One region of the Streptosporangium oxazolinicum genome, then DNA from elsewhere that is predicted to be linked to it. Evidence: riboswitches for the same ligand, from Rfam matches in the RefSeq annotation. Region 1 holds a riboswitch; each other region holds the start of a gene.
The links. Region 1 has a riboswitch for cobalamin ahead of ABD817_RS36530 (ABC transporter substrate-binding protein). Riboswitches for the same ligand answer to the same signal wherever they lie in the genome.
Positions count from the first base shown of each region.

Region 1 (7,093 bases):
CGATGCCCGCGACGAGCAGGGGGCCACCGGCGTCGCCGAGCTCGCGGCCGAGTTCCGCGGCTCCCATGGTCTGAATACCGGGAGGTCTGACCTGTGTGAACGGGGATGCGGTAACCACTGCGGGGGAACGGATCCGTTACCTTCCCCCGTCGGCACTCGTCACCGGAGAGAGCGCAGGTCCTCGCGCGTGTGAGCGCCTCTGGGTACGGCACTCCTGCGCGCCCGCCACGCGCGTGCAGGTCCTCGCGCGTGTGAGCGCCTCCCGAAACTCCCGGCACCGCTCTGGCGCGTCATCTCCTCCGGCGGCTACGAGCCGGCAGGGCCCTCAGGGAGGTCGGGGGGCGTCGCCGGGCGGGGCAGGCCCAGGGAGGTGATGCGCTGCGCCAGGGCCTCGCGCTGCACCCGGATCTGCCGCCCGTTGTCGTGACCGGCCAAGGTACGGGCACGAACCTCGGCGATGACATGGGAGAGGGGGACGTTGAGCACCACGGCGGCGGTGGCGACGCTGATGGTGGGTTCGTCGGGCAACATCGCCAGCCGGTCGGCGATGACCTGCTCCCGGAATTCGGAGGCGAACCACACGGTGCTGCCGTCGCCGCCGCCGACGCCGAGGTGGAAGACGAGGCCTTCGCGTTCCAGGTCCTGCAGGAGGCGATCGGTGTCACTGAGGGCGCTCATATGGTGTTCTTCCTCGGGTCGGTGATGGCGGTCAGGTCGACGGAACGGAGGTGGGCGCGCCCGCCTGTCGCGGCGCGGCCGGCGGCGGGACGCCGGGCGGCATCGCGCGCGGATCGACGGCCCGTTTCGCCGTCACCGACACCCTGCCGATGTCGGGACGGCTGCCGTCCATCGGGGTGCGCGCCGTATCGTGCTCACCCACGCCACCGCATCCGCCCTCTCGCATCCGCCCAGCTCAATGCCGGTTTTATGACCGAAGGCCGCCCCCGTGGGGAGCCACCTTCGCCCAAGATTCTTTCTGCGATCCTTTGGCCTGTTAAGTGAGTCTGACAAATGACATTCATAGTGTCTATGGGTTGTAGTGGTGTGATGTTGTGTCATAGATCATCTAATGCCAATGTTTGGTCCTCGTCGCCGCGATGTTGTCAGGATTCTTGTCATGCCGGGACGCGTGAGAGCACCCAAGGGTGGACCGGTACGGGCCGGCCCCGCGAACCGCACACCGTCATCGCCCAGGGCCGCCTCGTCCCTCGGTGACACGGACCGGGTAGAGGCCAAGGCGCCCGGTGACCTCGCTTGACCTTGACACGGTGACAAGGTCTTCACTGTCGCCAAGGAGGTGGTCCCGATGACCATGCGGGAACAGGACACGGACACGATTCGAGTTCTCCAGGGGCTGGAGGACAGCCGCTCGTCAGTGCGGCTGCGGGCGGCGATGGCGATCGGCACGACCCCCGACCCACGGTTCGTCGGCAAGCTCGTCGAACGATGCGCGATCGAACCCGAGTTCTATGTACGCGATACGCTGACCTGGGCACTCACCCGCCACCCGGCGTCCGTGACCGTTCCGGCGCTCCTCAGGGAGCTCCGCTCGGAGCGCGCGCAGGCACGAAGCCAGGCGCTGCACACGCTGTCCAAGATCGGGGATCGGCAGGCGTGGCCGGCGATCACACAGGCGCTCCTGTACGACGCCGACGACGAGGTGGCGCGGAGCGCCTGGCGGGCGGCGGTCGTGCTCGTCCCCGAGGGCGAGGAGCCCGAGCTGGCCGCGGTGTTGTCGAGACAGCTCGGACGCGGCGAACGTGAGACGCGGCGGAGCCTCAGCCGGGCGCTGGTCGCGCTCGGTGAGGTGATCGTGCCCATGCTGCGCGCCGCGCTGACGGATCCCGACCCGCGCGTGCGCGTGCACGCGCTCGCCACGGAACGGCTGTTGCGCGACCCGGAGGCCGGATTCGAGTTCACTATCGAGGAGGCCAAGCGTGTCGTGGCCCTCGGCGTCCCCGGCGAGGAGGAGTGATGGGCAGTGTTGATCGGTGAGGTGGCACGACGGTCCGGGGTCAGCGCCCGCATGCTCAGGCACTACGACTCCCTTGGCCTGGTGCGGCCAACGGGTCGTAGCGACGCGGGGTATCGGGAGTACTCCGGCGAGGACATCCGGCGGATCTTCCATATCGAGAGCCTGCGGTCGCTGGGGCTGTCGCTGCGGGATGTCGGGCGCGCGCTCGACGATCCCGGCTTCACGCCCTCGGAGCTTGTCGACGACCTCATCCGCCGGACGCGAGAACGCGTCGCGGCCGAGACGGAGTTGCTCACGCGACTGCGCCGGATCGACGCCGCGGAACCCGCCGGCTGGGAGGACGTCCTCCAGATCGTCGCCCTCCTGCAGGCGCTGGGGTCAAAGAGCGCCGGCAACCGCCAGCGCGCGGCCCTGTCCTCGGCCGAGGAGGTCGCGGTGCCGGTGGAGGCACTGGTCGAGGCGGCGCTGAACGAGACGGATCCGAACGTCGCCGGAGCCCTTCGCTGGGCTTTGGCGCGATCGGGCGATGACGGCTTGGTGCTGCTGGCGGAGGGGCTCGGCTCGCCGGTGGCCGAGGTGCGCGAACGTGCCGTCCAGTCCATCGCCGAGATTCCGGACGGCGAGGCGACCACACTGCTGCGCGAGGCCCTCGCGAATCCCGACGCCGTGGTCCGCAGGTACGCGGCTCTGGCCCTCGGGGCACGCGGAGTGGCCGACGCGATCCCGACGCTCGTCGATGTCGTCGTCGAGGGGACGAACGACGTCGACGCGGCCGACGCCCTGGGCGCGCTGGCGGATCGTCCCGCGCTGGCGGATCAGATCGCCGCCAGGCTCGTCGACCGTCTCACCCACGGCGGCGTCGGATCGCCCGCGCGCCTACGGCTGACACAGGCACTCGCGGACATCCCGGGAACCACGGTGTCACGAGCCCTCGCGGATCTGTCCCATGACGAGGACCGTGCCGTCGCGCTTACCGCGACGTACATTCTCGGGATACGCGATGACGGGCCTTTCCCGGGGCGCCGCGGGCGGCAAAGGTGATCCGGCCTTCGAGACCGGGGCACACCACGACGGCGGAGACAGGCGTCAGGCGCGCGGCTCACATCATCCGCCGCAGGGCGCTCTCCACGGCGTCGACGAGCGCGTCACCCTCGGTGGCGGGGTGGCGGGCAAGGCCGAGTTCGACGTCCGGCAGAGCGGGCAACGCGGCCGCGTCGTGGCGGGCCATGGCCGGTTCGAGGTTGGCGGGCAGGAGCGCCGCGACGCCGAGGCCGGCCCGCAGCGCGGCGAGCACCCCGGCGAGACTGTTGCTTTCGAACGCCACCCGCCAGCGGCGCCCCGTACCCTCCATCGTCTCCAGCACCGACGTCCGCCAGGCGCACGTGTTCGAGAACAGCACCACCGGCAGCGGATCGGCGTCGGTGGCGACCCCCTGCCCGACCGCCCAGACCAGCGGCAGACGCACCGTCCAGCTCGGCGGCCAGGGAAGCCCCGGGACCTCGTCGAGCACGAGCTGGACACGCCCCGCGTCGTAGGCCTCCCGCATCTCCGCGTTGGAAAGGCTGAGCACCTCCAGCGTCGCGCCGGGGTGCAGCCGCGCGAGGTCGGCGAGTGCCTGGGAAAGGCGGGAGGCGGCGAGATCCTCGAGGAGTCCCACCCCGCAGTGCCCGGTGAGCGCACGTCCCGTCTCGGCGAGTGCCTGTGCCGACAGCGCGAGAATGCGCTCGGCGTAGGGCAGCAGTTCCTCACCCGCGCGGGTCGGCGAGACGCCGGACGGCGCCCGGTACAGCAGTGGGCTGCCGACGGCCCTCTCAAGCTTGCGCAACTGCTGGCTGAGCGCGGGCTGGGTACGGCCGAGTGCCGACGCCGCACGGCTGATGCTGCCCGCTCGCACGGCGGTGACGAACGACCGCAGCAGTGCGGTGTCGAGATCACGTGCCATAAGAATTCATTATGGCTGGTCCAATGAACTGACGGCTTCCTATGGCATTCCACAGGATCTAGCGTCAAAACGGTGATCGGATTTCGACAGGTGCTCGCGGTGCCGGGGATGACGCCGCTGCTGGCCATCTCGCTGCTCGCCCGTGCCGCGATCACGGCGGACGCGATGGCGTTGACGATGTACGTCGTCGTCGCCCTCGACATGAGTTACGCGGCGGCCGGGGCCGTGGTGGCGGCGCTCACCGCCGGTGTCGCGCTGGGCGGGCCGCTGCTGGGCCGGATGATCGACCGGCGGGGCCTGCGTACCGTGTTGTCGGCCACTGTCGTGCCGCAGCTCGTGTTCTGGCTGGCCGTGCCCGTGCTGCCGTACGTGATCTTGCTGGGTGTCTCCTTCGCCGCCGGTCTGCTGATGGTGCCGATCCAATCGGTCACCAGGCAGGCGATCGCCGCGATGACGACGGCGGGGCGGCGGCGGGCGGCGTTCGCGCTGGAGTCGGTGGTGGGCGAGCTGTCGTACCTGGTGGGGCCGCCGGTGGTGATCTTGTGCGCGGCGAAGGTGTCTCCCGGCGTGGTGGCATGGGGAGTGGGCACCGCGATCGTCGTCGGCGGGGCGGGGATCGCCCTGCTCAACCCGCCGCTGCGGGCCGAGGACGAGGCGGACGGCGAGGCGGCGGACCGGCCCCGGCGCAGGCAGTGGCTGGGAGCGCGCATGGTCGCTGTCCTGACGATGGGGTTCGGCGTCGCGATGCTGCTCAGCGGCGTCGACCTGGCCATCGTCGCGACCCTTCGAGAAGCCGGTCAGGTCTCGTGGGCGGCCGTGGTCGTCGCCGTGTTCGGGGTGACGTCCATCGTGGGCGGCCTGGTGTACGGAGCGCTGCCCCGGCCGATGCCCACCTGGCTGCTGCTCGGCCTGCTCGGGCTGGTGACGATTCCGGCCGGACTCGCCCGTGACTGGCCCTGGCTGTGTGTGGCCGTCGTCGGTGCCGGTCTGCTCACCGCGCCGACCCTTTCCACGGTCTCCGACGCGGTGAGCCGGTTGGCGCCGGCCGGTGTGCGTGGTGAGGCGACCGGCCTGCAGTCCTCGGCGGCGAGCGCGGGGTTCGCGCTCGGCTCTCCGGTCGTGGGGGCGGCGATCGACGCGTCCGTGCCGGCGGGCGGCTTCGCGGCGGCGGGACTGGCCGGCCTGCTCGCCGCGCTGACGGGATACCTGCTCTCACGCCGGTCGCCCAGGATAGTCGCCGGTGATCATGTTGCTCGCGGGGCGCCGGGCCCTCGCCGCCTGACGACTCCGGGGACGGCGCCCGCCGCGATCGGCCCCGACGTCGAACGCGGGGAGCCGCACCGGATCTGACCGGGGTGTGCGCTTTGTCGTTGATGAGTGGTGTGCGAGCATGGTCGGCGTAGGCGAGCGCGGACTGAGGAAGCCGGTGTGAATCCGGCGCGGTCCCGCCACTGTGATCGGCGAGCGAATCCCGAAGAAGCCACTGCCCGGATGACGGGTGGGAAGGCCGGGACGAGCCTCGACCCGAGAGCCAGGAGACTCACGCGGTCGCCTCCTCGATGAACTGGGGCGGATTTCCCCGGAGAGGAGTGGGCTCTCGTGCCCGTCGAGCCGGTGGCCGCGCCGAGAAGCCCTGTGGTGTTCCCTCTTTCAGATCCGCCCCGTTGTGCAGATTCCGTGAGAGGAACACTCCATGACGGGCAGACGCCCCACCTCCCTCCTGCTCGCCCTCCTGGTATCCGCGGTGCTGGCCGCCTGTGGCGGTGCCCCGGCTGAGAACGTCCCGGCCCCCGCTCCGGCGGCCTCCGCGCCCGCGGGCTTCCCGGTCACCCTCGACAACTGCGGCGTGACGAGCACGTACGAGCGGCCGCCGCGGCGGGCGATATCCATGAACCAGCACGCCACCGAGGTGATGCTGGCGCTCGGCCTGGAGAAGTCGATGATCGGCACCGCCTACCTCGACGACAAGGTGCTGCCCGAGTACAAGGCGGCCTACGACGCCATCAAGGTCGTCTCGAAGGAGTACCCGGCCTACGAGGCGCTCCTGGCCGAGGAACCCGACTTCGTCTACGGCGGCTTCGCCAGCACCTTCGACGAGAAGGAGGGCCGCAGCCGCGACGCCCTGGGGAAAGCCGGCATCAAGACGTACCTGAACGTCGAGGAGTGCGCCGAAGGCGCGGTGTCGGTGGACCTGATGGACACCGAGATCCGCAACGTCGCGAAGATCTTCGGCGTCTCCGACCGGGCCGAACCGCTGATCACCACATTGCGGGCGACCCTCGACGGGGTGAAGTCCAAGCTCGCCGACGCCACCCCGGTCAAGCTGTTCGTCTACGACAGCGGCGACAAGACCGCCTTCACCGCCGGAGGCAAGGGCGTCGGCAACGAGATCATCAAGCTGGCCGGGGCACAGAACGTGTTCGCCGACGTCGACAAGGTGTGGGGCGACGTGTCGTTCGAGCAGGTCGCCGAGCGCGCGCCCGACTGGATCGTCATCTACGACTACGGCGACCAGCCGGTGGCCGACAAGGAGAGGTTCCTGCTGGCCAACCCGGCGCTGAAGGACGTACCGGCCATCAAGGACAAGCGGTTCGCGGTGCTGCCATTGTCGTCGGTGGTGCTCGGCGTGCGGGCGCCGGGGGCCGTCGAGGCGCTGGCCCGGCAGCTGCACGCCGACCGGTTCAAGTGAGCGAACCGGTCGCGGGCGCCGTGCCGTTGGCGCGGCGCCCGGGGATGCCGTACCCGGTCGTGATCGGCCTGCTCGTGCTCCTGGTCGGCGGAGCGGTCACCGCGGCCGTCGCGGCCGGGTCGGTGGCCCTGCCGGCCGGGCAGGTGTGGGGCATCCTGCTCCATCACCTGCATCCCGCCCTGGCCGAACCGAGCTGGACACCCGTGCGGGAGACCATCGTGCTGGACGTACGGCTGCCGAGGGTCGTCCTGGCGGGGGCGATCGGCGCGGGCCTGTCGGTCTGCGGCATGGCCCTGCAAGCGCTGGTACGCAACCCGCTGGCCGACCCGATGCTGCTGGGGGTCTCCTCCGGCGCCAGCGTCGGAGCGGTCACCGTGGTGGTGTTCGGCCTGAGCGTGTTCGGCGCGTTCAGCCTGCCGATCGCGGCCTTCCTCGGCGCGCTGGCCGCGTTGGTGGCGGTCTACTTCCTGGCCCGCTCGGGCGGGCG
Region 1 is NZ_BAABAQ010000019.1:114,497-121,589, reverse strand. Features, by position in the region: gene ABD817_RS36565 (hypothetical protein) at 1-27, opposite strand, end outside; gene ABD817_RS36560 (MerR family transcriptional regulator) at 307-678, opposite strand; gene ABD817_RS36555 (hypothetical protein) at 710-880, opposite strand; gene ABD817_RS36550 (HEAT repeat domain-containing protein) at 1,307-1,975, shown strand; gene ABD817_RS36545 (HEAT repeat domain-containing protein) at 1,982-3,016, shown strand; gene ABD817_RS36540 (LysR family transcriptional regulator) at 3,075-3,917, opposite strand; gene ABD817_RS36535 (MFS transporter) at 3,990-5,267, shown strand; cobalamin riboswitch at 5,281-5,479, shown strand; gene ABD817_RS36530 (ABC transporter substrate-binding protein) at 5,611-6,606, shown strand; gene ABD817_RS36525 (FecCD family ABC transporter permease) at 6,651-7,093, shown strand, end outside.

Region 2 (7,093 bases), on a different contig from region 1:
GAAGCAGAACTCCGCCTTGTCCCGGATCGAGGGGATGTGCTCGACAGCGGCGAAGGCCTTGACCCGCTCGTCCGGGTCGGGCAGGTAGGTGTCCAGCAGGGTCAGGTAGAACTGGACGTGCACCGCCTCCTCGAACAGCTGCCTGCTGAGATACAGGCGCGCCTCGGGGGCGTTGAGGTGCTGGTAGAGGTTGAGGACGAGGTTGTTGGCCACGATCGAGTCGCCGGTGGCGAAGAACGCCACGAGGCGGTTGATCAGGTGGCGCTCCTCGGGCGTCATCCTCGCCAGGTCCGCCAGGTCGGAGGTGAGGTCCACCTCCTCGACGGTCCAGGTGTTGCGGATCGCGGCCCGGTAGCGTTCGTAGAACTCGGGGTAGCGCATCGGCCGCAGGGTGAGGTCCATGCCGGGGTCGAGCAACATCGGGAAATGCCTTTCTGGGTGGTCACGGCGGGGCTTCCGAGGGACTGGGACGGCTACTGGCAGGCGTCGCAGTACTCGGGGTTCTCCAGGGAGCAGGCGACGGCCTCGGGGTCGAGGACGGCCCGCTCCACCGGCGCCGCCACGGTGGCCTGCGCGATCCGGGTGGCCGGGCGCGAGCGCAGGTAGTAGGTGGTCTTGAGGCCCGACTTCCAGGCGTAGGCGTACATCGAGGAGAGCTTGCCGATGGTCGGCGTGGCCATGAAGAGGTTCAGCGACTGCGACTGGTCGATGTACGGGGTGCGCGCGGCGGCCAGGTCGATGAGTGCCTTCTGCGGCAGCTCCCAGGCGGTCCGGTAGAGCGTCCTCAGGTCGGCGGGGATCTCGGGGATGTCCTGCACGGAGCCGTCGGCGCGCTTGATCGCGTCGCGGATCTGCGCGGTCCACAGGCCACGGGCCTGGAGGTCGCGGACGAGATAGCGGTTGACCTGGAGGAACTCCCCCGAGAGGGTCTCGCGCTTGAAGACGTTGGAGACCTGCGGCTCGATGCACTCGTAGCAGCCCGCGATGGAGGCGATCGTGGCCGTCGGCGCGATCGCGATCATCAGCGAGTTGCGCAGGCCGGTCCCGGCGATCCGCTCCCTGAGCTCCGCCCACTCCGCCGACCCCGCCGCCCCGTAGTGGTCGGGGTGCAGCACCCCGGCGGCGGCCCTCGTCTCCTCGTACGAGGGATGGCGGCCCCGCTCCACGGCCAGGTCGGAGGAGGTCCGGTAGGCGGCGAGCGCGATCTCCTCGGAGATCCTGGTGGACAGCTCCAGGGCGCGCGGCGAGTCGAACGGCAGCCGCAGCGTGAACAGCACGTCGGCCAGGCCCATCACGCCGAGCCCGATCGGGCGCCACCTGCGGTTGGCGGCCTCCGCCTCGGGGGTCGGGTAGAAGCCCAGGTCGATGGTGCGGTCGAGGAAGCGCACGGCGGTGCGGACGGTCGCGCGCAGCCGTGCCCAGTCGACCCCGTCCCCGGCCTCCGCCGACAGATGGGCGGCGAGGTTGATCGAGCCGAGGTTGCAGACGGCGGTCTCCGCGTCGCCGGTGACCTCCAGGATCTCGGTGCAGAGGTTGGACAGGTGGATGACGTTCTCCGGCCTGGCCGTCTGGTTGGAGGTCCGGTTCGCCGCGTCCTTGAAGGTCATCCAGCCGTTGCCGGTCTGGGCGAGCGTGCGCATCATCCGCCCGTACAGGGTGCGGGCCGGGATCTGCCGGGTGAAGCGGCCCTCGGCCTCGGCGGCCCGGTAGGCGTCGTCGAACGCGGCGCCGTACAGGTCGGTGAGGTGCGGGACCTCCTTGGGGTCGAACAGCGACCAGACGCCGTCGGCCTCGACCCGGCGCATGAACTCGTCGGGGATCCAGTTGGCCAGGTTCAGGTTGTGCGTGCGGCGGGCCTCCTCGCCGGTGTTGTCGCGCAGTTCCAGGAACTCCTCGACGTCGGCGTGCCAGGGCTCCAGGTAGACGCAGGCCGCGCCCTTGCGGCGGCCTCCCTGGTTGACCGCGGCGACGCTGGAGTCGAGCGTGCGCAGCCAGGGCACGATGCCGTTGGAGTGGCCGTTGGTGCCCCGGATCAGCGAGCCCCGCGAGCGGACCCTGGTCCAGGCGATCCCGATGCCCCCCGCGTACTTCGACAGCCGCGCGACCTGCCCGTAGCGCTCGTAGATGGACTCCAGTTCGTCGCGGGGCGAGTCGAGCAGGAAGCACGAGGAGAGCTGGGGCCTGCGGGAGCCGGAGTTGAACAGCGTGGGCGAGCTGGGCAGGTAGGACAGGGTGGCCATCAGCGCGTACAGCTCGGCGGCCTCCTCGACGGTCTCGGACAGGCCGCAGGCCACCCGGAGGAAGAAGTGCTGCGGGCGCTCCAGGACCTTGCGGGTTCGCGGGTGGCGCAGCAGGTAGCGGTCGTAGACGGTACGCAGCCCGAAGTACTCGAACCTGGCGTCGGCCTCCGGGTCGACGAGCGCGTCCAGGACCCCGGCGTGGGCGGCCACGAACTCCGCGAGCCCGTCCTGGATCAGCCCCGCCTCGTGGGTCGCGGCGACGGACTCGGAGAAGCGGCGGACGCCGTGCTCGGCGGCCTCGTCGGCGATCAGCTCGGCCAGCATCGCGGCGGCGACCCTGGAGTTCTCCGGATCGGTGATCACCCGGGCGGCCGCCTCGTCGATGGCCAGCCTGCGATCGTCCGCCGCGCTCCCGGTGTTTCCGGTGCTCCCGGTGCCCATCGTGGCCGCCGCCGCGTTCCCGGTGTTCCCGGTGTTCCCGGTGGTTCCGGCGCTCCCCGTGGTGGTCTCCGCCAATGCCTGTGTCACGTAGTGCCCCTCGCTCGCTCGAACTTCCCCGTACGGCTCCGCCGGAGGGGCACGCGTCCGCGAGCGATCCCGGGCACGCCGGATCGCCTCGTTCCGCGGGCCCTCCCACGAGGCCCTGGACAGTCACGTCACCGGCAGGTCTTCGGACTCACGGGCGCACCGCACATGCCTACCGGCCGTCGCTTCCCAGGCATGGTTCGCCCAGTGCTTGACTGACGGCTTTCGTTCCCGTTCACCGCTGCGGGGCAGTCACCGGAATCTCACCGGGTTCCCTCTTGCCTCGCCCCTCGCGGGGCGAACCAGCAACGAGCAGGATCCTACATCTAGGGGCGTCTGACGCAACTACCCCAACAGGTTGTGTCGGAGGACTTCAACAGCCCGAGCTCGTGGAGGACACCGCGGGTGCGTGCCGTCTCGGTGAAGAGCCACTGGCGAAACTCGTCGCCACTGAGATAGACCCGGCTCCAGCCGTGGGCAGCGCACAGGGAACGCCAGCGCGGCGCGGCGTCGATCCTGTCACACAGGTCGATCGCGGCGTCCCGGTCCCCCGGACTCATGTCCTTGGGGCCCAGCAGGCCGCACCAGTCGCTGTACTCCAGCCGGACGTCGACCTCCATGAGCGTCGGCGCGTCGATCCCGTCGATCCGGCCGCCGGAGGAGACCACCAGGGGCCGCAGACGGCCCGCCCTGATTTCAGGCCGCAGGGCGCGCGCCGATCCCAGCAGGGCCGCCACCCGGCCGACCTGGAGCGCCTCGGCGGCATCCTCGGGGGCGAGGTATCCGGCGTACTCCAGCAGCCGGGTGTCCACCCCGAGGCACTTGCCGATCATCCCGTAGAGCACGTGGTCGGAGCCGCCCTCCGCCCCGCCGCCGACCGTCAGCCCCGCCGGGTTCCCGCGCAGCCGCGCGGCGAAGTCCTCGAAGGTACGCAGGCGGGAGTCGGAGGGGACGACCAGGACCGCCCAGTCGCCGACCAGGCGGGCGATGGGGGTGGCGGCGTTCACCACGGCGGTGGTGTTGGCGATCTCCGCGGCGGCCACCATCGGCATCGCGGTGACGAGCAGCCTGCCTTCGCGCGCGAAGGGGCCGTGGAAGGCGCCGAACGCGTCGCGCGGGGCGGAGCCCAGGGCACCCCGCCGCTCGACGGCCATGGCGGTACGCGCCAGTCCCGACTGGACCAGGACGGTCGCCAGCCTGCCCGCGATCCCGTCCCAGCCGTGGCCGTCGGCGGTCGGTTCGAGGATGAACAGGCGCTTCACCGCCGGACCGGCACCGCCGCCCGCGTCACACCCCGCGGCGACCAGGACCCCCGCCGCCAGTGCGAAAAACCCCCTGCGGCGCATAAGCGCCCCTTCCCCCAGGAAACCCTCACACCAAAGGTTACTTCTTACTCACTTTCTGTGACGAAGCGGGGGTATGTGGAAATGTCGCCCGCACTCGGACATGAGTCATCGGACCGCGCGGGAGCCCGAAGAGCCCCCCGGTGCCCACAGCGCCCCCGGCAGGCCGGAGCGAGGCCGGGGCACCGGGGGCGCGGGGGCGAGAGGCAGGGGCTGAGGGTCAGGAGCTGCGGGGCCTCACTCCACCGTGACGCTCTTGGCCAGGTTCCTGGGCTTGTCGACGTCCCGTTCCAGCGCCACGGCGGCGTGGTAGGCGAAGAGCTGGAGCGGGATCGAGAGCAGGATCGGGTCCAGCTCGGTCTCGTTCTTGGGCACCACGACGCAGTCGTCGGCCAGCTTGGGGTCCGTCGTGCGGTGGCCCACCATGAGCACCCGGCCACCCCGGGCACGGATCTCGCCCAGCGTGGTGAGATTCTTGTCCAGCAGCTCGTCGTCGGGGACGATCGCCACCGTCGGCATGTCCGGGCCGATCAGCGCCAGCGGCCCGTGCTTGAGCTCGCTCGCCGGGTACGCCTCGGCGTGCACGTACGAGATCTCCTTGAGCTTCTGCGCGCCCTCGCGGGCCACCGGATAGCCCCTGACCCGGCCCACGAACATCATGCTCGGCGACTCGGCGTACTTGCCCGCCAGCTCCCTGATCTGCGGCTCCAGCGCCAGGATCTCCTTGATCTGGTCCGGCAGCCTGCGCAGGCCGTCGCAGATCCTGCGGCCGTCGGCGGGAGACAGGTCACGCACCCGGCCCAGGTGCAGCGCGAGCAGCGCGAAGGCCACGGCGGTCGAGGTGAACGCCTTGGTGCTCGCCACCGAGACCTCGGGGCCCGCGTGCAGGTAGACGCCGCCGTCGCACTCGCGGGCGATCGCGCTGCCCACGGTGTTGACGATGCCGAGCACCCTGCCGCCCTTGCGCTTGAGCTCCTGGACGGCGGCGAGGGTGTCGTAGGTCTCCCCCGACTGGCTGATCGCCACGTAGAGGGTGTCGGCCTCCACCACCGGGCTGCGGTAGCGGAACTCGCTCGCCGGTTCCGCGTCGGCCGGGATGCGCGCCAGCTCCTCGATGAGCTGCGCGCCGATCTGGCCCGAGTAGTACGCGGAACCACAGCCGATGATCTTCACCCGGCGGAACGAGCGGGTCTCCCGCGCGTCCATGTTGAGACCGCCCAGGTGGGCGATGTGGAAGCGGTCGTCCAGTCGCCCGCGCAGCGTCCTGGCCACCGTGTCGGGCTGCTCGGAGATCTCCTTGAGCAGGTAGTGCTCGTAGCCGCCGGTGTCGTAGTGCCCGGCCTCCCAGTCGACGGTCAGCGTCTCCTTGGCCGTCTCCCGCGCGTCGCTGGCGAAGGTGTTGAACCCGTCGGCTCGCAGCACGGCGATCTCGCCGTCCTCCAGGTGGACCACCTGGCGGGTGTAGCGGACCAGCGCGGCGACGTCGGACGCGGCGAACATCTCCTTCTCGCCGATGCCCAGCACGATGGGGCTGCCGTTGCGCGCCACGACCACCTCGCCGGGACGCTCGGAGTCGATCACCGCGATCCCGTAGGTGCCGACGACCCGCTTGAGCGCGGTCCTGACGGCCTCCTCCAGCGAGTCGGCCTCCTTGACCGTACGGGCGATCAGGTGTGACAGCACCTCGGTGTCGGTCTCCGACAGGAAGATCGCGCCGTCGGCCTCCAGCTTGGCGCGCAGCTCGTCGGCGTTCTCGATGATGCCGTTGTGCACGACGGCGATGCGCTCGTCACCGGACAGGTGCGGGTGGGCGTTGATGTCGCTGGGCGCGCCGTGGGTGGCCCAGCGGGTGTGGCCGATGCCCAGGCCGCCCTTGAACCGCGCGGGCACGACCGCCGCCAGGTCGGCCACCCGGCCCTTGACCTTGCGCATCCTGAGGCCCTTGTTGGAGACGACCACACCGGCCGAGTCGTAGCCCCGGTACTCAAGACGCTGCAGGCCCTCCAGCAGGATGGGTGCCGCGTCCTTGGGCCCTACATAGGCCACGATTCCGCACATGTAGCCACTCCTTATCCATAAATGATCGAGGTGCCGTCGTCTGTTACCCGTAGACGATCCGGCGAAGCTGTCGCAGGGAGAGTTCGGGTGCCGCGACACGGCGTACCGCCAGTTCGGCGGCGATCCTGGGGAAGATCTCGTCGTTGACCAGCCCCCTGGCCTTGAGCTCCGTGTGGCGCCGCCGGACGAACTCGTCGACGGGCTCGGAGAAGTAGGCCAGCACGTCCGCGACGACCCGTGCCGCCTCGCCGGGACCGAGCGCGCTCGTCCGGGTCAGGTGGGTGATCAGATCCTCATGCGGATTCCGCGCCGTGGACACAGAGCAGGACCATACGCATCCAGGAGAGAACACACCAAGTTTCCTGCCCGATTTCGGGCAGAGAATCTCTTCAACATCTCAACCCCGCCGCAATGCGCGACAGTCGGTAATCTCTGATAACTCTAGGTAGTTACCAGAGGGGGAGGAACCGCTATGCGCCGCCTGCCGGGGATCACCGTCGTCGCCGCTCTCGCCGTCCTGGCCTCGGTCGTCCCGGCGGAGGCGGCCCGTCCCGGGGATCGCCCGGCGCGGCTCCGGACGCCCCCGGCCCTCTCCGGGACCACGGCACCACCCGGTACGGTGACGGGGCCGCGGTCCGGCAGGCAGGCCGCCTTCACCGAGGCGGCACGGGCGTACGGGGTGCCGGAGAGCGTGCTGCTCGCGGTCTCCTACCTGGAATCCCGCTGGGAGGGCCACGACGGGCTGCCCAGCGTCTCCGCCGGATACGGCCCGATGCACCTGGTCGACGGCCGGGCCGAACCCGGACGGCCCCACGGCGCCGGGGAGGATCCACGCGGCGACGAGACCCGGCCTCGCGTGATCGCCCTCCCGCCCATGGCGGCGGACCCGCCGGAGGACACCCTGCGACGGGCCTCGGAGCTGACCGG
Region 2 is NZ_BAABAQ010000005.1:3,936-11,028, reverse strand. Features, by position in the region: gene ABD817_RS15540 (ribonucleotide-diphosphate reductase subunit beta) at 1-420, opposite strand, end outside; gene ABD817_RS15535 (ribonucleoside-diphosphate reductase subunit alpha) at 474-2,768, opposite strand; cobalamin riboswitch at 2,885-3,087, opposite strand; gene ABD817_RS15530 (tripartite tricarboxylate transporter substrate-binding protein) at 3,092-4,111, opposite strand; gene glmS (glutamine--fructose-6-phosphate transaminase (isomerizing)) at 4,346-6,166, opposite strand; gene ABD817_RS15520 (hypothetical protein) at 6,210-6,485, opposite strand; gene ABD817_RS15515 (N-acetylmuramoyl-L-alanine amidase) at 6,639-7,093, shown strand, end outside.
Region 2: it holds a riboswitch for cobalamin, as region 1 does, so the genes downstream of both, ABD817_RS15535 (ribonucleoside-diphosphate reductase subunit alpha) here and ABD817_RS36530 (ABC transporter substrate-binding protein) in region 1, are expected to answer to the same signal.

Region 3 (7,093 bases), on a different contig from region 1:
CGCCGCTCACCGACGTCACCCCCGGCACGACCTCGGTGACGTAGCGGTGCGACAGGCGCTTGTGCATGTGCATGTACGAGCCGTAGAAGAGCGGGTCGCCCTCGCACAGCACCACGACGTCGCGCCCGGCGTCCAGATGGGCCGCGAGCCGCACCGCGCAGGCGGCGTAGAAGTCGTCGATCGCCCCCTGGTAGCCGCCCGGGTGGTCGGTGGTCTCGGTGGTGAGCGGGTAGATGAGCGCCTCCTCGACCTGCCCCTCCCGCAGGTAGGGGGCGGCCACCGAGCGGGCGATGCTCCGGCCGTGGCGGGCACTGTGGAAGGCGATCACGTCCGCCTGGCCGATCAGGCGGGCGGCCTTGACGGTCACCAGTTCGGGGTCGCCGGGTCCGAGCCCCACGCCCCACAGCCGTCCGGTCACGTCGTCGCTCACTCTTCCTCACTCGCCATCGCGTTAACCGCGGCGGCGGTCATCGCGCTTCCGCCCCGGCGTCCGTTCACGACCAGGTACTCAAGGTTCGCCGGGTGCTCGGCGAGGGCCTGCTTGGACTCGGCGGCGCCGATGAAGCCGACCGGGACGCCGAGTACGGCGGCCGGGCGGCCCGCGCCCTCCTCGACCATCTCCAGCAGCCGGAACAGCGCGGTCGGCGCGTTGCCGATCGCGACCACCGAGCCCTGAAGCCTGTCGCGCCACAGCTCCAGCGCGGCGGCGCTGCGGGTGGTGCCCAGCTCCGCGGCGAGTTCCGGCACCCGGGGGTCGCCGAGGGTGCAGACCACCTCGTTGCCCGCGGGGAGACGGCGCCGGGTCACCCCGGAGGCGACCATCTGCGCGTCGCAGAGCACCGGGGCGCCCGCGAGGAGCGCCTCGCGCGCCGAGGCCACGACACCGGGCGACCAGCGCAGATCGCTCACCAGGTCGACCATCCCGCAGGCATGGATCATGCGGACCGCGACCCGGGCGACGTCGGCGGGCAGGCCGTCCAGGTCGGCCTCCGCGCGGATGGTGGCGAAGGAGCGGCGGTAGATCTCCGCGCCGTCGCGGACGTAGTCGATCACAGTTCCCCTCTGGCGGCCGCCACCGCGGCCGCGGTCTCCTCGATGCCGGAGCAGGTCAGGCCGGTGCCGTCCAGTTCCAGGCGGTAGCCGTCGCCGGTGGCGACCACGTCCGCGACCCGCCCCCTCGGGCGACCGCAGCGCCTGGCGCAGCCCGCCCAGTGCACGGGGAGCGTATCGGTGCCCGGCCCGCTCCCGGACGGCGGGGCCACCGGCGGCCCGCTTCCGGAAGAGTCGCTTCCGGACGGAGGGACCGTGGATGGCAGGGCCACGGATGGTGGTGGCAGGGACGGCGGCGGGGTCAGGCCGATGGCGGTGGCCGCGTCGGCCTGGACGTCGGCCAGGGACTTGGCGCAGCCGGGGCGGCCGGTGCAGGCCGTCACGCCGACCCACAGGGAGGCGGGGTCGACGACCAGCCCGGCGGCCTCCAGCCGGGCCGCCGTGCCCGCGACCTCGGCGCGCTCCAGGCCGGGCAGGACCACGCCCCGCCACGGCGTGAGCCGGATCTCCCCGCCGGAGGCGACGTCCGCGAGCAGCCGGGCCGACGCGGAGGTCAACCGCCCCAGCGGGACCGCCACCCCGAGCGCGACCCGCGCGTCTCCTCCCTCGCCTCCCTCGACACCGACTTCGACTCCGGGTTCGGTCATGCCCGCGCTCCCGATGACCCCGACAGGGCCGAGCGTCACGACCCGGAGGCTCACCGGTTCGAAGGGGGCCGTGCCGGGGATCCCCAGGGCGGTTCGCACGCGGGCGGCGATCAGGGAGGGGCCGTCGGGGAGTTCGGCGATCCGCCAGGCGGTGACGTCCCGGGTGGTCAGCTCGTCGAGGAACGCCCCGGCGGCGGCGAGCAGGGCGGTCACGGCTCCGTCCAGCGGGACGCGCAGACCGGTGTCGGTTCCGGCGAGGATCAGCGCGACCTCGTCCGGCCCCGTCGGCAGGATCCCGGCGTCCGCCCCCAGACCGGCCACGTCCCCCCGGCCGTCGTCGAGGGCGAACATGAACCGCCCCGGCAGGGCGGCGAGGGCGGGCCGGGCGCACAGCCGCCGGTCCAGCTCGCCGATGAGCGGGGTGACGTCGACGATCGGGCCGCCGCCCGGACGGCCCGGATGACCCCGGTGCTCCGCACCGCCCGGACCGTACGCATCGGTCGGCCCGGCACGCCCCACGAGCCCGGTCAGCTCCGCGAGCCCGGTCAGCCCGGTCAGCGGGGAGGCGAGGATGTTGCGGATCCGCTCGTGCGTCGCCGAGGGCAGCAGGCCCGCCCCCGCCATCCGGGCGGCGAACCCGCCGCCCGCACCGCCGTCCGGATTCTCCGGGCCGAGGCCGCGCACCTGGACGTTCGCGCGGGAGGTCAGCTCGATGACACCGCCGCCGTACGCGGAGGCGGCGTCGGCGAGCTCGCGCAGCTGGGAGGGGGTGAGGCGGCCTCCGGGCACGCGGACGCGGGCCAGGCCGCCGTCCGCGGCGGCGTGGACCTGGAGAGCCCCGGGACACGCGTCGAGTCGTGATCGTCCGGAAAAGTCGGCAATGGACACTCAGAGGATGTTAACGCCAGTTTCTTGCATCGAACCGGACTGCCGTAGTGTCATCGGTGGCGACGGCAAAGGGAGGAAGCCGGTGTGATTCCGGCGCGGTCCCGCCACTGTAACCGGGGAGCGAACCCCACCCGGGCCACTGTCCGACGACGGACGGGAAGGCCGGGGTGAGCACCGATCCGGGAGCCAGGAGACTCCAGCCGTCGCGGCCGACGACGACCCGGGGCGAGGACCCCGAGGGAGGAAGCTCCGTGCGCTTTTCGCCGTTCCCCCGCCGTACCGCGACATCGCGGTTCCCCCGTCACATCGTGGCATCGCCGTTTCCCCGCCACGCCGTGGCACCCCTGGGCCGTACCGCCCTGCCTCTCCTGGAGTGTGGCGCGTGATCCTCCTGCTCTCGACCTCCGACACCGACCTGCTGAGCGCCCGCGCGAGCGGCTCCGGCTACCGCCTCGGCAACCCCGCCAGGCTCGCCGCCACCGACCTCCCGCCGCTGCTGGAGGACGTCGACCTGGTCGTGGTCCGCCTGCTCGGCGGGCGCCGCGCCTGGGAGGAGGGCCTGGACGCCCTGCTCGCCGGACCCAGGCCCGTCGTCGTCCTCGGCGGCGAGCAGGCGCCGGACGCCGAGCTGATGGAGCTGTCCACCGTGCCCGGCGGGGTCTGCGCCGAGGCGCACGCCTACCTCGCCCACGGCGGCCCGGCCAACCTGACCGAGCTGCACCACTTCCTGTCCGACACGCTGCTGCTCACCGGCCACGGGTTCGCCGCGCCCGAGCCCACCCCCACCTGGGGGACGCTGGAGCGCGAGGCCCGCGACCAGGACGGCCCCGTCGTCGGGGTGCTCTACTACCGGGCCCACCACGTGGCGGGGAACACCGCCTTCGTCGAGGCGCTCTGCTCGGCGATCGAGGACGCGGGGGCGCGGGCGCTGCCGGTGTACTGCGCCTCCCTGCGCACCGCCGAGTCCGGCCTGCTGGAGGTCCTGCGTACGGTGGACGCGCTGGTGGTGACCGTGCTCGCCGCGGGCGGCACCCGCCCGGCGACCGCGTCGGCGGGCGGGGACGACGAGGCGTGGGACGTCGGCGCGCTCGCCGAGCTGGACGTGCCGATCCTGCAGGGCCTGTGCCTGACGAGCAGCCGGGCCTCCTGGGAGGAGAACGACGACGGCCTGTCCCCGCTGGACGCCGCCACCCAGGTGGCGATCCCCGAGTTCGACGGGCGGATCATCACGGTGCCGTTCTCCTTCAAGGAGATCGACGAGGACGGGCTCACCGTCTACGTGGCCGACCCCGAGCGGGCCTCGCGGGTGGCGGGTATCGCGGTGCGCCACGCCGCGCTGCGGCACATCCCGCCCGCAGAGCGGCGGCTGGTGCTGATGCTGTCGGCCTACCCCACCAAGCACGCCCGCATCGGCAACGCCGTCGGCCTGGACACCCCGGCCAGCCTGGTGCGACTGCTGGCCGCGCTCCGCGAGCGCGGGTACGACATCGGCGCCGAGGACGAGCTGCCCGGGGTGACCGCGCAGGACGGCGACGCGCTCATCCACGCGCTGATCGCCGCGGGCGGGCAGGACCAGGACTGGCTCACCGAGGAGCAACTCGCCGGGAATCCGGTGCGCATCGCGGCGAGCCGGTACGCCGAGTGGTACGCCACCCTTCCTGCGGACCTGCGCGCCCGGATGGAGGAGCACTGGGGCCCGGCGCCCGGCGAGCTGTTCGTGGACAGGTCGCGCGACCCGGAGGGCGAGATCGTGCTGGCCGCGCTGCGCTCCGGCAACGTGACGGTGATGGTGCAGCCGCCGCGCGGCTTCGGCGAGAACCCCATCGCGATCTACCACGACCCCGACCTGCCGCCCAGTCACCACTACCTGGCCGCCTACCGCTGGCTGGCCGACGGCTTCGGCGCGCACGCCGTGGTCCACGTGGGCAAGCACGGCAACCTGGAATGGCTGCCCGGCAAGTCCGCGGGCCTGTCGGCCTCCTGCGGCCCGGACGCCGCGCTCGGCGACCTGCCGCTCATCTACCCGTTCCTCGTCAACGACCCCGGCGAGGGCACCCAGGCCAAGCGCCGCGCCCACGCCACCCTGGTCGACCACCTCGTCCCGCCGATGGCCCGCGCCGACAGCTACGGGGACATGGCCAGGCTGGAGCAGCTCCTCGACGAGCACGCCTCCATCGCGGCGATGGACCCGGCCAAGCTGCCCGCGATCCGCGCCCAGATCTGGACGCTCATCCAGGCCGCCAGGCTCGACCACGACCTCGGCGTCGCCGACCGCCCGCACGACGCCGAGTTCGACGACTTCCTGCTGCACATCGACGGCTGGCTGTGCGAGGTCAAGGACGTCCAGATCCGCGACGGCCTGCACGTGCTGGGGGTCGCTCCCGAGGGGCAGCCGCGCGTCGACCTGGTGCTGGCCATGCTCCGCGCCCGGCAGATGTGGGCGGGCGGCGAGGCGCTCGTCGGCCTGCGCGAGGCCCTGGGCCTGGCCGAGGACGGCAGCGCGGGACGGATCGGCGTCGACGAGGCCGAGACCCTGGCGCGCGCCCTGGTCGAGGCGATGGAGCACCGCGACTGGGACCCGTCGGCGGCGGGGGAGGTGGCCGCCGAGGTCCTGGGCCGGGCGACCGCCGGGGCTGCGGGCGCTGGCACGACCGGTGCGACCGGTTCGGGTAACGGGCCCGGTTCAACCGGTACGACTGGTCAGGGCGGCGGTCCCGGCACGGGTGGCCCGGCGGGATCGGCCGACGCGTCCGGCGTTCCCGGCGCGGACGCCGGGACGGTGGAGCGCATCCTGCGGTTCGCCGCCGTCGAGGTCGTGCCCCGGCTGGCGCGTACCACCGACGAGATCGGCGCGATCCTGCACGCCCTCGACGGCGGCTACGTCCCGGCCGGGCCGAGCGGGTCGCCGCTGCGCGGGCTGATCAACGTGCTGCCCACCGGCCGCAACTTCTACTCGGTCGACCCCAAGGCCGTGCCGAGCAGGCTGGCGTGGGAGACCGGCCAGGCGATGGCCGAGTCCCTGCTGGAGCGCTACCGCGCCGACACCGGCGACTGGCCGCGCTCGGTCGGGCTGTCGGTCTGGGGGACCAGCGCCATGCGCACCGCCGGGGACGACGTCGCCGAGGTGCTGGCGCTGCTCGGCGTGCGGCCGGTCTGGGACGAGGCCTCGCGCCGCGTCACCGGCCTGGAGCCCATCCCCGCCGCCGAGCTGGGTCGCCCGCGCGTGGACGTCACCGTCAGGATCAGCGGCTTCTTCCGTGACGCCTTCCCGCACGTGGTGGCGATGCTGGACGACGCCGTACGGCTCGCGGCCGGGCTGGAGGAGCCCGAGGAGCTCAACTACGTGCGGGCGCACGTGCTCGCCGACCAGGCGACCCACGGCGACGAGCGCAGGGCCACCATGCGGATCTTCGGCTCGCGGCCGGGCGCCTACGGGGCCGGGCTGCTGCCGCTGATCGACAGCCGCAACTGGCGAGACGACGCCGACCTGGCCGAGGTTTACGCGGTCTGGGGCGGCTTCGCCTACGGCCGGGGCGTCGACGGCGTCCCCGCCAGGCAGGACATGGAGACGGCCTACCGCAGGATCGCCGTGGCGGCCAAGAACGTCGACACCCGCGAGCACGACATCGCCGACTCCGACGACTACTTCCAGTACCACGGCGGCATGATCGCCACCGTCCGGGCGCTCACCGGCAAGGCACCGGCCGCCTACATCGGCGACAGCACCAGGCCGGACGCGGTCCGCACCCGGACGCTTTCCGAGGAGACATCCAGGATCTTCCGTGCCCGGGTGGTCAACCCCCGCTGGCTGGCCGCGATGCGCAGGCACGGCTACAAGGGCGCCTTCGAGCTGGCCGCCACCGTCGACTACCTGTTTGGCTACGACGCCACCACCGGCGTCGTCGCCGACTGGATGTACGACAAACTGGCCGCGACCTACGTGCTGGACCCGGAGAACCAGGCGTTCATGGCCCGGTCCAACCCGTGGGCACTGCACGGCATCGCCGAGCGGCTGCTGGAGGCGGCCAACCGGGGCATGTGGGAGCACCCCGACCCCGCCATCCTGCGCGACCTCCAGGAGGTCTACCTCAAGTCCGAGGGAGACCTGGAGGACGGCGCCTGACCCGAGGCCCCACCCGCTCCGGCGGCCGGCCCACTACGAAGAAGGCGATCGCTGCGTCTTCTTGGCCGCCTTCAGGCGTCTGCTCATGAGGAAGACGAAGAGAAGGGCGAACGTCGGACTCATGAAGAGCGTGTAGATGACGGCGCCCCGCCAGTCGAAGGCGACGTCCCCCGATTCGGAACCGAGGGGGCCGAGCCATACGGAGAGGAATCCTGCCAGGACACCCGCGACAACACCTGCCGCGAGACCGAGAAGACCCGCTCGCCACAAAGCACGTCGGGGATCCTTGATGTCGATGATGCCGAGAAGGCCGTATCGCCATAAACGAGATCGGCGATCTGTCATGTCAATCCCCTTCGCCCCCGAAGTAATCGGGCCCCGTTGT
Region 3 is NZ_BAABAQ010000007.1:303,022-310,114, forward strand. Features, by position in the region: gene ABD817_RS20890 (precorrin-2 C(20)-methyltransferase) at 1-418, opposite strand, end outside; gene ABD817_RS20895 (precorrin-8X methylmutase) at 427-1,053, opposite strand; gene ABD817_RS20900 (precorrin-3B synthase) at 1,050-2,585, opposite strand; cobalamin riboswitch at 2,632-2,804, shown strand; gene cobN (cobaltochelatase subunit CobN) at 2,968-6,708, shown strand; gene ABD817_RS20910 (hypothetical protein) at 6,742-7,053, opposite strand.
Region 3: it holds a riboswitch for cobalamin, as region 1 does, so the genes downstream of both, cobN (cobaltochelatase subunit CobN) here and ABD817_RS36530 (ABC transporter substrate-binding protein) in region 1, are expected to answer to the same signal.

Region 4 (7,093 bases), on a different contig from region 1:
AGGATCGCCAGGGAGGCGGGCTGGCTGTGGTCCGACGACCTGACCAGCCTGGGCCTGAACCGCTACCGCTCGCTCAACTGACCGCCCGCCCCGTCCGCGTCAGAGTCCGGCCAGGGCGCGATTGACCGCGGCGGTGTATCGGTAGAACGCGCCGGTGCGGTTGGCCGGGTTCTCGATCCAGGAACGGTTCAGCCTCCCGCCCGCGAAGAACCGCTCTCGCTGGCCGCTGCTGATCTCAAGCTGCACCCCCTTGCCCCTGCGGTTCTTGTTGGCGATGTTGCTCGGGCTCCTTCCCGCGATCTCGGCCGGTACGAACTTCGCGACCGTGAACCCCGCGGCGCGCAGCTCCGCGGTGACCCTGCGGATCAGCGCCACGTCGCGACCGCCGACGTAGGTCGTCGGCCTGGCGCCGGACGCGCCGTGCCAGGAGACGGTGTAGTCGACCCGCGCCACCAACTTGAGCGCCCTGGGTTCGTCGAACCGGCCGGAGGTGATGTGCAGGTCACCGTTGCCGGATTTCTTGATGCCCTCGAACGAGTAGTAGGCGAAGCCTCGGGAGCTCGCGGAGTGGCTCGCGAGCTGGGTCGTGGGTGCCTCGATGCCCCCTCCGTGGATCGCGATATGCGCCACCCTGGCCCTGGCGGGGAACCGCTGGACACGCCGATAGTCGCTTCCCTCGCTCTCGTGGGCCGCGAGCTGGGCGTACCCGTCGTACGTGTCGGACGCGACGCCGAAGGGAATCCGGCTCACCCCGGCGACCGCCGCCCCCGGTGCGGTCCGCGCCGCGCCGTGGGCGGTGGCCGGGAGGACCATGCTCGCGCCCAGCGCGATCACCCCGAGCGTCGCTGGAAGACATCGGCGAATGGAATCGCTCTTCACGATCATCTCCTCGTGAGGTCCGTCACCGCGAGCATTTCCCGGGAGGATCCGGCATTCAAGTGTCACTGACACATCGCCGTCGTTTCGATGCCGATGGACGGCGGGCCACCTTTGGGCCTCGCCGCCGGAAGCGGAAACGGGCCGCGCTCACCTGAAGGTCGGATTGGGCGGCGGGGCCGAGAGCGGGGGGTGACGGTCCGCCGTGCGGGCGCGAAGACGTCACGGCGTTCGCCGGAGACCGGCTCCGGACGACCGTCCCGACCTCGCCGGGGCGCCGGTCACCAGCGGTCGTGGTGGACGACGTCGCCCAGCGGGCGCCGGTGACGCCAGCCGTGCCGTTCGAGGTCGGGCGTGGTCTCCAGGTGGGTGACCGGGCCGAGGCACAACCAGGCGACAGGGCGGATCCCGGCCGGGATGCCGAGGAGGCCGGCGAGGAAGGGCTCGCGGTAGAACGACACCCAGCCGACGCCGAGGTCCTCGGCGGTCGCGGCCAGCCAGAGGTTCTGGATGGCCAGGCACACCGAGTACAGGCCCGCGTCGGCGATGGCGTGGCGGCCGAGGACGGCGGGGCCGCCCCGGTCCCGGTCGTAGGTGACCACGATCGACAGCGTCGACTCCAGCACACCGTCGATCTTGATTCGGGCGAATCGCCGCGCGGCGGAGGCGTCGAGGGTCGCGGCGAAGACCTCCCGCTCGCGGTGAACGTGTTCGTGGAAGGTCTCCCGGATGGCGGCGTCGCGTACCACGACGAAGTCCCAGGGCTGGGAGAGGCCGACGCTGGGCGCGGCGTGGGCCGCCGACAGGACGCGGTGCAGGACCTCGTCGGGGATGGGCGCGCCGGTGAACTGCGCGCGCACGTCGCGGCGGCGGTGGATGACGTCGTAAAGCCGGTTGTCCATGGGCAGGCTCCCGCTGTGTACATGCCCCGTGCCGGGGCTGTGAGCGCGAGGCCGGTCTTCGGACTTCCGGATCGACGCCTGGCCACCCGCCTTCCCAGTCCGTGCCGGACCAGTGGCCGCGCGTACGCGCGTGGGTGGGGACTTCCCGGTCACCGCGGCGGGCCCGTGCCGGAATCACACCGGCTTCCCGATTCTCCCCGCCGGAGCGGAGCACCTCACAACAGTTCGCCGCTCGACACGGTAGCCGATTCCCGCCGGGATCGTGTCACCGGGCCGTTCGGGTGCCGGTGTCCAGGCTGGTGTCCAGGCCGGTGTGGGCGGCGAGGAAGGCGAGCATGTCGGCGGCGAGGCCGACGGCGCGGCCCGCCGAGCGGGAGCCGTGGCCGACGCCGCCCTCGTGGCGCAGCAGGATCGGCCGCGAGCCCGACGTCGCCGCCTGCAGCGCCGCGCACATCTTGCGCGCGTGCATGGGGTCGACGCGGGAGTCACCGCCGAACGTGGTCAGCAGCGTCGCCGGGTAGTCGACGCCGTCGGTGACCCGGTGGTAGGGGGAGTAGCCCAGCAGCCAGCCCAGCTGCTCGGGGTCCTCGGCCGAACCGTACTCGGAACGCCACGCCGGGCCGAGCCCCGACCGCTCGTACCTGACCATGTCGAGCAGCGGCGCCGAGCAGACGACGGCGGCGAACAGGTCGGGGCGCTGCGTCAGCGCGGCGCCGACCAGCAGCCCGCCGTTCGACTCGCCGCACGCGCCCAGCCGCTCGGGGGTGGTCCAGCCGTCCGCGACGAGCTTCTCGGCCGCCGCCGCGAAGTCGTCGAAGACGTTCTGCTTGCGCTCCAGCATGCCGTCGCGATGCCAGTCCGCGCCCTCCTCGCCGCCGCCGCGCAACTGGGCCAGGGCGAAGACCCCGCCCGCCTCGACCCAGGGCAGGACGTAGCTGGAGTACGACGGCGTGAGCGAGAGCCCGAACCCGCCGTAGCCGTACAGGATCGTGGGCCTGGGGCCCGAACCGGGGCGGGCCAGCACGACCATCCGCACCGGGGTGCCGTCCGCGGAGGCGCAGACCACCTGGCGGACCTCAAGCTCGGGGACCTCCACGGCGCCGGGCGCGGCGCTCCACAGCGACGTCCGACCGGTGCGCGTGTCGTAGCGGTACACCCCCGCGGGCGTGACGCTGTCGGTGTAGGTGAACCAGACCTCGTGGCCGCCCTCGGGGCGGGTGGTCATCCCTCCCGCCGAACCGAGGCCGGGCAGCGGCACCGGGCCGCGCCGCCTCCCGGTCGTCAGGTCGTGGACGCCGATCTCGCTGACCGCGTGCCGGGTCCGGCTCACGAGCAGCGCCTGCCCGGCGATCGCGAACTCCCCGATCACCGCCTCGGGGTCCTCGCCGACCAGGTCGATCCAGTGCTCGGGGCCCGGCCGCGCCGGGTCGGCCACGCACAGCCGTCCCCGTGGCGCGTCCAGGGTGGTGAGCAGGTACAGGCGCCCGTCGCGGCCGACCGCGGGCACCGTCATCGCGCCCGCCGCCCGCTGGACCACCCGCAGGTCGGGGCGCTCGGGGGAGGAGGACGACAGGTCGGCCAGCCAGAGGTCGTTGCCGTCGCCCGCCATCGCCGAGACCGTGAGCCAGCGCCCGTTGTAACTGATCCCCAGGCCGTACGAGCGCTCCTCACCCATGATCACGGCGTCGTCCTCGGCGGGGGTGCCGAGCCGGTGCAGGCGGACCTGGCGGGAGCGGACGTAGAAGAACGCCTTCCCGTCGGGCAGCCACGCCACGGGCGCGTACCGGCAGCGGTCGATCGGGCCGTCCACCACCCGGCGGGTGACGACGTCCATGACCCGCAGTTCCGACCGCTCGTCCCCGCTCCTGGACAGCTGGTACGCCACCAGCCCGCCGTCCAGGTCGGGCTGCCAGTGGTCGAGCGTGGTCAGCCCGCTCGGGTCGAGCTCCATCGGGTCGATCAGCGTCTCCTCCACCCCGTCGGGACCGGTGCGGTAGAGGACGGCGTGCTCCTGCCGGGCCGTACGGCGCAGGAAGAACCGGCTCCCGCCGCGCCACATCGGCGTGCCGACCGTTCCGGCCCCGGTCAGCGCGGCCACCCGCGAGTGCCACCGGTGGCGGCCCGGCAGCGCGCCCGCGTGTTCGCGCCACAGCTCCCCCTGGGCGTCCGTCCAGCTCCGCGTCTCCGGGCTGTCCGGATCCTCCAGCCACCGGTACGGGTCGGGAACCGCGTGACCGTGGAGGTGGTCGACGACGGGGTGCCGTTCGGCGGGAGGGTAGATCATCGGATTCCTCCGGTGTGGAGACCTTGGGCTCTGGACGGGAAACGCGGTGCGGGCGTCACGGCACCGGCTCCCGGACGCTCGACGGGTCCCACTGCCCGGCCAGGTCCGCGTACAGCGGGGAGGTGGCGAGCATCTCCTCGTGCGTGCCCAGCCGGACGCTGGTGCCGTCCATGACGAGGATCCGCCGGGCCCGCAGGGCGGAGGTCAGCCGGTGGGCGATGACGAGGAGCGTGCCGTCCCGGCGGGCGAACGCCTCTTCCGCACGGGCCTCGGCCGCCGGGTCCAGGTGGCACGTCGCCTCGTCGAGGATCACCAGCCGGGCCGGGGCGAGGTAGGCGCGGGCCAGGGCGACCAGCTGCCGTTCGGCGGGTGACAGCAGCCCCGAGTGGATCTCGGTGGCGTAGCCGCCCAGCCGCGCCACCAGGTTCGTCAGGCCGACCTCGGCCACGGCGTCGTCCACCGCCTCCCGGGGGGCGTCGGCCAGATAGGTCAGGTTCTCCAGCAGGGAGCCACGGAAGACGTACGCCTCCTGCGGGATCAGCACCCGGTCGGCGGGGGCGAGGCGGTCGGCGGGCACCCCGCCCACCAGGACCCGGCCCGCCCCCGGCGGGAGCAGACCGGTCAGGAGCGCGGCGAGCGTGGACTTGCCGATGCCGCTGGGGCCCACGACGGCGATGTGGTCCCCCTCGGGGACCACCAGGTCCAGGCCGTCGATCACCGGTTCCGCGTGCGGGCCGTACGCGAACGTCACGCCGCGCAGCTCGGCCCCCTCGCTCCCGTCCCGCGCCGTGAGACGCCCGCGCGCCCGCACCGGCGGGTCGCCGTCGCGCAGGAGCCGGCCCAGCGCCACCCGCAGCCGGACCCCGTTGATGCCCAGCCCCTCCACGAGGTTGCCGAGCGCGGGCGCCAGTGACTGCGTGACGTAGGCCAGGGCGCCCAGGATCACCCCGGCGCCCGCGCCCTCACCCACCAGCCAGGGGGTTCCGGCCAGTACCAGCAGGACCGGTAGCCAGCCGCCCACCGCGAGCGACAGCGTGCGCAGCGCGGTCACCCGCGCGAGCGACCGGGCCGCGCGGGCCTGCTCCGCCACCCGCAGGCCGACGTCGCCCGCCACCCGCTCCTCGGCCCGGCAGGCGGCGATGTCGCGCAGCCCGCCCACCATGACGGCCAGCGCCTCGGCGGTCCGCTCGTCGGCCAGGATGAAGTCCCGCTGCCGCCTGGCCAGGGCGCGCAGCGACAGCAGGAAGATGACGAGACCCGCGACGAAGGGGGGCAGCACCAGCGCGAGCACCTCGGGCACGAGGGTCGCCAGCCCGATGACGACGCTCACCACGGTGAACGCGAACGACCTGACCACCGTGATGACCGAGGCGAAGGCGTCGCGGGCCAGCTCGACCTGGAGGTTGGAGCGGGCCACCGCCGCCGCCCCCGGTCCCCGCCCGGACACGGCCGAGTGGCGCAGCGCGTCGTCGACGACGTGCGCGAGCAGCTCCTCGCGGAACGGCTCCACGATCGAGGCGACGGCCAATATCACCTGCCGCGCGCCGACCGCGGCGAGCAGCCACGCGCCGCCGAGCAGGGCCAGCCAGGCGAACCCGGTCGCGGGACGCCCCGCGCCGAAGCCGTCGTCGATCGCCCGCGCGATGGCCAGGCCGATGACCAGCGAGGGCGCCGTCTCCGCGATGGACCAGCCCGCGAGCCTGACCAGCTGGTACGGGTCCCTCCTGAGCGCCCGCCGGAGGGGTCTGCCGGCGACGTGCCCGTCCGAGGGGTTCTCCACGACAGGGTTCACGACGCGCCCGCCCGTGAGGTGTCCGTCAGGGAAGGCGCGTCGGCCCGGGGCGACGGATCCGCCTGGAAGACGGCGCGGTAGGCCGGGTCGGCCCAGAGCGCGCGATGACGGCCGCACGCGCGCACCCGGCCGTCGTCCAGCCAGATCACCCGGTCGGCCGCCGCCGCGGTCGCCACCCGGTGGGTCACGATCAGGCGCGTACGGTCGCGCAGTTCCCTGGAGAGCGCGCGGGCCACCTGGCGCTCGGTGACGGTGTCCAGGCTGGAGGTGGCGTCGTCCAGGATGAGCAGGCGCCATCCCTGCGCGAAGGCGCGGGCCAGGCCGAGCCGCTGCCGCTCACCGCCGGACATGGGCGCCTCCTCCAGCGGCGTGTCGTACCCCAGCGGAAGCCGTCGGACGAAGGCGTCGGCGCGGGCCGCCCGCGCCGCCGCCCTCACGATCTCGCGGTTCCCGTCCGGCGGGACTTCCCGGCCGCCGCCGTCGTGGTGACCTGACCCGAACGCCGACCCGGACCCTGTCCAGGACTCGGAGCCGGTACGGGGGCTATGACGGCCGGTGACGGCGGTGACGGCGGGAGTGTCCAGACCCAGGGCGACGGCGGCGCCGACGGTGTCGCCGAGCAGCGCCGGGCGCTCGAAGGCGTACCCGACGGCGTGGCGCAGCGCCTCGCGGGAGAGGTCGGGCAGCGGGACGCCGTCGAGGAGGACCGTGCCGTGGCGCGGGTCCACCAGCCGTCCGGCGATGGCGGCGAACTGGGACTTGCCCGCGCCGGAGCGGCCGACCACGGCCACCGCCTGCCCGCCGGGGATGACGAGATCGACGTCGCGCAGGCCGTCCGCGCCGACACCGCGAAGTTCGAGCGTGCCGGGACCGGCGGGCAGCGGGCGCGTGCCGTAGGCCCTCGGGCTCTCGGCGACCAGCTCCCGCACCCTGACCGCGGCGGCCCGCGCCCTGGCCAGGCGGCTGACGTAGCCCAGCGCCGAGCCGAGACCGGCGCCGAGCACGACGTAGCGGGCGGCGGCGTACAGCTCTCCGGCGCTGAGGTCCCCGGCGGCCAGGCGCAGCCCGCCCACCCCGAGCACGGCCACCTCCAGCAGCGGGACCACCGCTCCGGCCTGCACACCGGCCCGCGCGTTGGCCCGCCACATCTCCATGGCGTGCGCGCGCAGCCGGGGCAGGGCGGTCAGCACCCGCGCCCGCTCCCGGTCGGCGGTGTCGGCCGCGGCGATCGTACGGGCC
Region 4 is NZ_BAABAQ010000017.1:150,203-157,295, reverse strand. Features, by position in the region: gene ABD817_RS35075 (response regulator transcription factor) at 1-81, shown strand, start outside; gene ABD817_RS35070 (poly-gamma-glutamate hydrolase family protein) at 100-879, opposite strand; gene bluB (5,6-dimethylbenzimidazole synthase) at 1,158-1,778, opposite strand; cobalamin riboswitch at 1,811-2,006, opposite strand; gene ABD817_RS35060 (prolyl oligopeptidase family serine peptidase) at 2,044-4,062, opposite strand; gene ABD817_RS35055 (ATP-binding cassette domain-containing protein) at 4,118-5,854, opposite strand; gene ABD817_RS35050 (ABC transporter ATP-binding protein) at 5,851-7,093, opposite strand, start outside.
Region 4: it holds a riboswitch for cobalamin, as region 1 does, so the genes downstream of both, bluB (5,6-dimethylbenzimidazole synthase) here and ABD817_RS36530 (ABC transporter substrate-binding protein) in region 1, are expected to answer to the same signal.